DNA from 3 places in the Haloimpatiens massiliensis genome. Region 1 is predicted to be linked to each of the others. Evidence: riboswitches for the same ligand, from Rfam matches in the RefSeq annotation. Region 1 holds a riboswitch; each other region holds the start of a gene.
The links. Region 1 has a riboswitch for FMN ahead of C1715_RS14595 (ECF transporter S component). Riboswitches for the same ligand answer to the same signal wherever they lie in the genome.
Positions count from the first base shown of each region.

Region 2: it holds a riboswitch for FMN, as region 1 does, so the genes downstream of both, ribD (bifunctional diaminohydroxyphosphoribosylaminopyrimidine deaminase/5-amino-6-(5-phosphoribosylamino)uracil reductase RibD) here and C1715_RS14595 (ECF transporter S component) in region 1, are expected to answer to the same signal.
Region 3: it holds a riboswitch for FMN, as region 1 does, so the genes downstream of both, C1715_RS12615 (ECF transporter S component) here and C1715_RS14595 (ECF transporter S component) in region 1, are expected to answer to the same signal.

Region 1 covers NZ_LT854640.1:1,355,625-1,358,804, reverse strand. The annotation lists gene tsaB (tRNA (adenosine(37)-N6)-threonylcarbamoyltransferase complex dimerization subunit type 1 TsaB) at 1-597, shown strand, start outside; gene rimI (ribosomal protein S18-alanine N-acetyltransferase) at 599-1,042, shown strand; gene C1715_RS14595 (ECF transporter S component) at 1,372-2,022, opposite strand; FMN riboswitch at 2,108-2,223, opposite strand; gene C1715_RS14590 (lysophospholipid acyltransferase family protein) at 2,792-3,180, opposite strand, start outside.
Region 2 covers NZ_LT854637.1:221,412-224,591, reverse strand. The annotation lists gene ribE (riboflavin synthase) at 1-131, opposite strand, end outside; gene ribD (bifunctional diaminohydroxyphosphoribosylaminopyrimidine deaminase/5-amino-6-(5-phosphoribosylamino)uracil reductase RibD) at 270-1,376, opposite strand; FMN riboswitch at 1,716-1,829, opposite strand; gene C1715_RS04210 (spore coat associated protein CotJA) at 2,124-2,327, shown strand; gene C1715_RS04205 (spore coat protein CotJB) at 2,339-2,614, shown strand; gene C1715_RS04200 (manganese catalase family protein) at 2,627-3,180, shown strand, end outside.
Region 3 covers NZ_LT854640.1:922,249-925,428, forward strand. The annotation lists gene thiW (energy coupling factor transporter S component ThiW) at 1-125, opposite strand, end outside; TPP riboswitch at 435-540, opposite strand; gene C1715_RS12610 (DUF4064 domain-containing protein) at 651-1,010, opposite strand; gene C1715_RS12615 (ECF transporter S component) at 1,257-1,907, opposite strand; FMN riboswitch at 2,037-2,176, opposite strand; gene C1715_RS19485 (hypothetical protein) at 2,354-2,500, opposite strand; gene C1715_RS12620 (DUF5694 domain-containing protein) at 2,759-3,180, opposite strand, start outside.

The DNA of each region.
Region 1 (3,180 bases):
CATTCAGTAATTCTTATGCCTATGATAGAAAATCTACTACAAAATATAGGTTTAAATATAAACTCTATAGATGGATTTGTTTGTTCAAAGGGACCTGGCTCATTTACTGGCTTAAGAATTGGAATGGCAACTATAAAAGGCCTTTGCCAAGGATTAAATAAACCTTTAGTGAGCGTATCTTCTTTAGATTCTCTTGCTAACAATTTAGCCTATACCTCTGGCTTAATATGCCCTATTTTAGACGCTTTAAGAGACAATGTTTATACCGCCCTATTTACATTCCATAACGGAAAATTGTGCAGAATAACTGATTACATGGCTATCCATATTGATGAATTAATAAATATTATAAAAGAAAAAAATTCTACAGTTACTTTTATAGGAGACGGCACTTACAAATTTTCATCTAAGTTAAGAAACTCTTTGGATCAGTGCTTTTTTGCTCCTACGCATTTGAATATAATGAATTCTGCCTCATTAGGCCAGTTAGGTATGGAACTTTTTAAAGAAAATAAGACTGATGATATATTAACTGCTAGTCCCGTCTATTTAAGAAAATCACAAGCTGAAAGAGAATATGAAAAAAAGAAGGAATAATATGAATGATATAATAATAAAAAATATCTCAGATGAATATATTGACACAGTTCTTAAAATAAATTCACTTAGTTTTAAAGACCCTTGGTCTAAAAGCTCATTTACAAAAGAATTAGAGAATAAATTTGCTCACTATATAGTAGCCCTTATAGATGACTTAGTGGTGGGATATGTTGGTATATGGGCCATACTTGATGAAGCTCATATCATAAGCATAGCGGTGCACCCTAATTATCGCGGTTTAGGTATTTCATTTCACTTAATGAATGGTATTTTTGATTTATGTAGAAATCTTGGGGTAAAAGAACTAACATTAGAAGTTAGAACATCTAATGTTGCCGCTCAAAACTTATATAAGAAGTTTGACTTTAAAGAAGAGGGGATTAGAAAAAAATACTATTCCGATGGAGAAGACGGTTTAATAATGTGGAATAGAAATATATAAATTAAATCCCCAGTTTAAACTAATAATTAGTTAAAAACTAGGGATTATTTATTTAACTTTCACAGGTAAATTTCATACCCTTATTATTCTTTAATTTAAAATTTATATTTTATAACTAAAAAAATTTAAATTATTTATTATGATTATCCCACAAAAAGTATTAAATTACTTTAATTATGAAATTTCTCTGGAATGACTTGCATAAGAAGCAAAGGAACTGTTTAAATTTATTGTTCCGAGCTCTTATGCAAGTCATGGAGGAGAAATTTCATAATTCCACCACATTGTACCCTTTTATGGTTTAATCTTTATTATATACTCTTTATTTTTTATTTATTTCCTATACTATTGTTGATATTTTTTTCAAAATCCTCATTTGCTATTTTTATTTGTTCCTTGTGTAGTATTGGAGAAACACTTTTATATACCAATCTAGTCATAACACATACTATAGCTCCCTTTATTAAGTTAAAAGGAATTATAGCCCAAATTATAAGTGTACCTAAATTTATAACCTTTGGGTTTACTTTAGAACTCATACCTATTACTGAACTTATAGGAAATCCTAATACTTTTTCATACATTGGCAATAACACCAAAAGATTCACTATAGCTGCACCCAAACTCATGACTAATGTGCCTGCAATTAATGCTATAACTGCACACTTCTTGTCCTTCTTTCTATTGTAAATAAGCCCAGCAGTTATTACCATCATTGAACCTACTAAAAAGTTTGCAAACTCTCCTATAAAAGCTGTTGTACTTGCAAATAATCCATGAAGCACATTTTTCATAAATTCAATTATAACCCCAGCTATAGGCCCGAACGCAAAGGTTCCAATTAGTGCTGGTAAATCACTTATATCTATTTTAAGGAACTCAGGGAATATAGGTATTGATACTTCAATAAACATAAGTAAAAAAGCTATTACTGCTAATAATGATATTTTGATATTTTTGTTTAATTTTGAGTTTTTCATAAAAACCCCTCCCAGTTTTATCGAGGAATATTTTGGGAAAATTAAAAGCCCTGAAATAATTCAGGGCTCAAAAAACAAAATAAGAATTTCTCCTCTCCCATCCAGACTCTAACTGTCGGCTTCGGAATTACACCGAATCTGCCTTACGGCTCGCGGGCTATAACCGCCGGTAGGGATTTTCACCCTGCCCCGAAGATATATTATATTTTAAATATTACTAATTTTTCACTTATATTATATATTATATTTCATAAGATTTCAATATATTTTACTATATGATTATCCCACAAAAAGCATTACATTACCTGAATTATGAAATTTCTCTGGAATGACTTGCATAAGAAGCAAAAGAACTGTTTAAATTTAATTTTAGAAATTCTTCTTTTAGACAAATAAAATTATCGTAAGCCTGGCAAGGACGCCAGGCTAGCGAACCTGAGGCAGGACGCTGAATGTGAGCGTTAGATAATTTTATATGGCTAAAAGATTAGAATTTCTTAAATTAAATTTATTGTTCCGAGCTCTTATGCAAGTTATGGAGGAGAAATTTCATAATTCCATTACATTGTACCTTATTGTGGGTTAATCACTATATATAATTTACATTAACTTTAATGTAGAATAATACTTTTAAATTAAGAATTTAGAATGTAAATTGAAATTGCTATACAATTCTTTAATTTATATTTTATTAAAAACTCCTAAAGGAGTTTTATCATTAATTTTAAATTTTAAGTTTTATATTTTCAATGAAAAACTACTTATATTGCTATCTTTCTATTCCACTTAATATAATCTTTCTAACGTCCTCAGCTAAGGTAGCTTTTTGTTCTCTATCTAATTCTCTAACCTTTATACCTTTATGTATTTTAATTGTTACATCTGCCGGAATAAGACCTTTTCCACCATTTCCTTCCCATGCCTTATATGTCCCATCAATTGTAACAGGCACTACCATAACCCCTGCCTTAGTAGCCAATTTCATACTTCCTTTTTTAAATTCTCCTACGGCACTGCTTTTACTTCTAGTTCCCTCTGGGAATATAACCATATTATTGCCATTTTTCAATATGTTTACTCCCTCTTGTATGGACTTCAAAGACTCTCTAACATTTTTTCTATCCATAAATACACAATGTATTGCTTTCATCCATGTAG
Region 2 (3,180 bases), on a different contig from region 1:
TTAGTGCTTATACTATCCCCTATCTTTACATCTCCTAAAATCCTTTTGCTTTTAATCCTTATAGAAGCGGATTTCTCTCCCTTTTTTATGTTCTCTACCTGGCCAATTTCTTCTATTATTCCTGTAAACAACAGCTATTCACCCCTCCCCTAACATAATTACATGAAAGCCACTATATTTTATGTAATAGTTATTAGTTCATTTATTTTAGATAAAGTTACTCTATCTATGCTAGGTATTTTTCATTTATTCACCATCATATTCATCTATCAGTTCCCTAGCTTATTATTAACTAGTGCCTCTATTAAAATATCTCCTGAAATATTTTTAACCTCTATCTTTCCTAACTCAATACACTCTTTCATAAACTCTACTCCATCACCTTCTACAGGAGTTTTTGCATCTGTCCCTCCTATTATTTTAGGAGCTATGAAACACATAAGCTTATCTACAATCCCTTCCCTTAAAGCACTGTAGTTTAAAGTACCTCCCCCTTCTAAAAGCACACTGTCAACTCCCATTTCCCCTAGTTTATTCATTAAATATTTAAGATCTACTTTTCCATCCTTTCCAGGAGTTTTTATAACTTGAACCCCCTTTTGGGCTAAAGCCATTAACTTTTTATCCTCTACCTCTTGCCCCACAGCCACCACAGTTTTAGCAGTAGAACTTACATTAATCACTTTAGAATCTAATGGTATTCTTCCATGGCTATCTACTACTACTCTCATAGCATCCTTACCACTACCATTATTTAATCTAGTAGTTAAAGAAGGATTATCCGCAAGTACAGTGCCTATGCCCACCATTACAGCTGATACTCTATGCCTTAATTCGTGAACATACTCTCTAGATATTTCATTTGAAATCCACTGGGAATCTCCTGTTTTACAGGCTATTTTTCCATCTAAAGTCATGGCAGTTTTCATTATGCAAAAGGGCATTCTAGTAGTTATATATTTTATAAATATCTCATTTACCTTTCTTATTTTTTCCTCTAATACCCCCACTTCAACTTCTATTCCAGCCTTTTTTAATATGTCTATTCCCCTTCCACATACCAATTCATTAGGGTCCTTCATACCTATAATTACTTTTTTTATACCACTTTTTACAATTTCATTTGCACAGGGTGGTGTCTTTCCATAGTGCGAACAAGGTTCCAAGGTAACGTACATATCTGCACCTTTAGGGTCTTCCTGACAGTTTTTAAAGGCATTTACCTCAGCATGTGGTCCTCCATAAAATTCATGATAGCCCTCACCTATAATTTTGCCTTCCTTCACTATCACTGCTCCCACTAAAGGATTTGGATTTGTATATCCAGCACCCTTTTTTGAAAGTTCAATGGCTCTTCTCATATATTCTATTTTCAAAAAATCACCTCTTTTAAAACACTATTGGTAAAATCAAAGGGATGTTTCCACTAGGAGAAGTGGTATTCAAGATTTGTAAACTATTACAGCGTTTAAAACTTAAAGTTTTAGTAAAACTACACTAAACTTTATTTGAAATGTGAAATTTAATCAGTTTATTAAACCACAAAAGGTACACTATGGAGTATTTATGAATTTTATCCTCCCTGCCTTTATAAAAGCTCAAAACAATAAATTTCACCATTAACACAAAAACCCTGAAGATAATATATCTCCAGGGTCCATAATCACGCTAAATAAATTCAATTAAAGAGATGCTATATAAAGCTATAAAGCATATCTTTCCTTCTCCCATCCAGACTATACTGTCGGTCTTGGAATTTCACCAAGTCAGTCAAAAGACTCGCGGACTTTACCGCCGGTGGGGAATTTCGCCCCGCCCTGAAGGTTTCACCATATTAATTTAAATAAAGTATAACACTGCTGTTTTTTCATGTCAATGTATTTTACGTTAACTTTTTACATGCATGTTTTTTCCTTTGTACACTATTTTTCTACCTCTATATACTTTACTTACAACGGTATTATATCTACTATACAAGGTCATTGAACCTCCATAACGTAAAGCCCTTTCATCCTCGATTACAAGGGTATGAACGAGATTTTACGGGTTGAATTATAAACTGTTAACACATATACCTATATATGAATAGTATATATTGTAAATAATAACTGAGGTGGAGGAATATGTATCAATCATTCAATCCATGTATGGACTATATGCCTAATCCAATGGTTAATCCTTATGCTAATATGAAAAAAATAAGGCTAACTAGAGCTTTTATACCTGATCAACCTTATATTTCTTTGTTTCCATTGGATGAAGCCCTAAAAAAGGGAACTTTATTCCCTAATCTTTATATACCTTACCCAATAAAATCTAAGGAATAGGAGGAGTTATAATGGCTAAAATGTGCTATGACGACAATGACCGCAGTAAAATGATGAAAAAAATTAAAGAATTAGAATTTGCAGCTGTAGAATTAAATTTATATTTAGATAATCATCCTAACAATCAAAGAGCTCTAAATGACTATAATATGACTACAGATATGTTGATGGATATGAAAGAAGCCTATGAAGTAAAATACGGTCCATTAACCAACTTTGGTTATGCCAAAAGTACTCCTTCTTGGAAATGGGTAGAAGAACCATGGCCATGGGAAATAGGGGAATAAGGGGGTTGTCGTATGTGGATATATGAAAAAAAATTAGAATATCCTGTTAAAATAAAATCTAAAGATTTAAAAATGGCTAAATTTCTTGTAACCCAATATGGGGGACCGGATGGAGAATTAAGCGCTGCTATAAGATATTTAAATCAGCGATACACCATGCCAACAGGAAAGACTAAAGGTTTGTTAACAGATATAGGTACAGAAGAACTAGCTCACGTAGAAATAATTTGTGCTATGATATATCAATTAACTAAAGATGCAACTCCAGATGAATTAAGGGAAGCTGGCTTAGGTGCACATTATGCACAACATGACAATGCTTTGTTCCCATCAGATGCTAGTGGAGTACCTTGGACTGCTGCCTATATTCAAGCACTAGGTGATCCTGTAACAGATATACATGAAGACATGGCTGCAGAACAAAAAGCTCGTGCAACATATGAGCATCTTATAGACCTTACAGATGACCAAGATGTAAAAGATGTTCTTAAATTCCTATGGGCAAGAGAAATCGTACACTATCAAAGATTTGGTGAAGCACTAGTAGATGTATATGACTATATAGA
Region 3 (3,180 bases), 430 kb from region 1:
ACTATGTTAATAAAATGTGCCATAGGACACATGCCTTCAATACGAAGAATCGGTGAAATCACAACTCCCATTGCCACCAACATTGCAAGCATAAGTTTTTTTAATAATTTTGAGTTTTTTTCCATAATAAAATACCTCCCTAATAATATTCATTTTCCCAATATGTTATATAGGGAATAAACACCATTATCGAGGTATAGTTTTATCGTAACTAAATAGCAATTCCCTATATGACATAAGCCATACTGGTCGGTCGAAGCTCAAAAGCCTCCTCTCACCTTGAAACACAAGTTCCCTCGCTATTTAGTTGTATTTTGCAATATTAGCTCAGGGCGCTCCTCCTTCACTAATCAAAAATATTCTCTTTGCAGCATAAAAAATGAGATACACCAAATAAGGCACATCTCATTTACACTCATAAGATATATAAACAAATAGTATAAACTAAATATTTCCTTACGTCGGCATTATCCGAATCAAGTTATGGGTCGAAGCATAAACTTCCTCTCAGCCTGCAACCAAGCTCCCCTTTTTAGAAATTGTATCATATAAATTTTTTAAATGCAACACAAAGGTAAAAATATAGAAAAATATGAAACTGCAAGAACTAAAAAGAACCGCATTAGCGCTTCTCTAGTTTTGTTAATAAACTATTGTATTATCTGCTCATTTTTAGATTCCACTTTTCTAGTAAGACACATTATTCCAGCTATCAAAAATAATATCAATGAGGCAACATTAAGGAGATTACATAAAAAAACTCCAACTCCTGCAATTATCATCATTATGCCAGAAACTTTACTATTTTTATTTACTCTACAAGCAAAAACTAAACCAACTATTGATAATATTAAACCTATAATATATATTACTGTGAATACAGTCTCAGTACTCTCTACTGGTTCATTTCCTAACAACAAAGAAATAGCTCCAACCAAAGTTATAAATGTTATTATTATACCTAAAATTCCCCCTATAAGTCCTAGTACAAATTCAGCTGTTCTTTTCATAACGATTCCCCCTAATATATCATATAATAAAATTATATATTATTTATTCCAATATTAGAAGTATTAACCAATTAAAAATTTTAAATATAAGTTTTAGTATTCCTTTTTAGTTGATTTAGTTTTCTATATTCAATTAATACTACTGAATTTTATATAACAACTAACTTATATGGGTATATGGAATCATCCAGTTTAATTGTTTCATTTAACTTTTTGAACACTATAATAGCTACTACAATAAAATAATTATATTGTTCCATTTAATACTAATACTAAAAGAATACATGTAACTAGTATTAAACCGGAAATAAGTGTCACCCCAAGGTTAATTTTTTTAACTGGATTAGATTTCGATGACTCAGGAATAAGGTTACTTCTTCTCAAGGAATTTACTAAAGGTTTATATAAAAGCATAGTTAAGGCTGCATTTAATCCACCCTTTAAAAGATTAAAAGGTAAAAATGCTGGAATCAATAGTTTTGCCACAGCTTCTCTAGGATACCCTAAATAAATTGGAGCAATAAGATAATTCCAAAGAAGCATAACTATTGTCATTAAAATACTTCCAGTAATAAGTCCATATACAGCTCCCTTAAGTGTATGATTTCGTTTATAAATATAACCTGCTGTACATGCAAAAGCACATGTAGAAATGATATTCATAATAAAACCTATAAAACCAGTATCACTAACAGTGAACATTTCCACAAAAGAAACTAGCACTGAAATAATAAATGCTGATAACGGACCAAAAATAAATCCTCCAATAGTAATAATAACATCTTTAGGATCATACTTTAAAAACATTACTATAGGAATACGTCCTAAAACCATAATAATATAGGCAATAGCACTTAACATTGCCAATGTTGTGAGTTTTTTAGTGTTTGTTTTCATTTTACATTCCCCCTAAAAATAGTAACACCTGAAAGAAATGTCTTTCAGGTGTTAATTGCAATTAGGTGGACAATTAGAATTGTAAAAAAATGAAACACAAAAAAAGTAATCATTTATTACAATCAATTAACACGCCTTCTTTTATCCAGACTATACTGTCGGTCTTGGAATTTCACCAAGTCCTAACTTGGACACATGCCAAGTTCTGCATTCTCATGCTCGCGGACTATACCGCCGATCGGGAATTTCACCCTGCCCTGAAGACATTATATTCAAATGTTCTAGAAACATTATACCATTAATAATAATATTTTCAAGTACCCTCTTAAAACTAAACCACTTACTTGTATTAATTTTCATATGTATAATTAAAACTGAAATTAGTATTTAGTATAATTAAAAAGTACAATATTGGTATAAAGTACTTGGATTAAGCAGTCGCTTATTTATACTCTATCTTTGCATATATTTTTCTTTAAAATTTCTAAAAATGATATCTCTTTCTTATTGCTATTTTCCCTTTTAGGTTTAGGCTCAACTCTTAGTCTTTGTTCATAATATTCATTAGTTTCTATTATTTTATTAACTCGCATCTTGAATCCCTCCATATATATATACGTAAGGATTTTAATATTTAATGGGGTGCTAAATAACTCTTTAATCCTAATAATACTTTTTAACAAATAATCTTCAAGATAATTCCAGATATTTAGAAAGCACTTAGGAGTATCCATTTTCCCGAGTGCTTCCTAAGGGGCACGTTATTGCTATAACGCTATTTTTATGCAACTTAATAATTTATTGCACTTTATTTTATACACATTATCTATTATTGTGACTTAACTATTATCTTAATCATTAGATAGAAGCAGTTTATTAACATCTACTAACTCAACCATATTACTCTCTCTCAAAAATTGATTTAATAAATAGATATGACTGCTTCCTATAATTACTAGTATTCTGTCATCAGCTGATTCTACCAAACGACAAATGTTTGAAAAAAGCGTTAAGTTGCGTTGATACCACCATGTTAACCAACTAATGCCAACATACTCTCTCACATAGCCAATACGAGCCATATTGATATACAGTTCATGACTTTTTTTAATTTTATCTGGTTCATTATAACTTTGATACATCTCTAATATACTTTTATTTGCATTATTATTAAAAACTTCTTTTTGAAAAATTTCATTAAATAATTCCGGCTGATTTGTTTTTGTCCATTCATATACTTCACCAAAAGGTCTAGTAGCAACGCCTACATCCA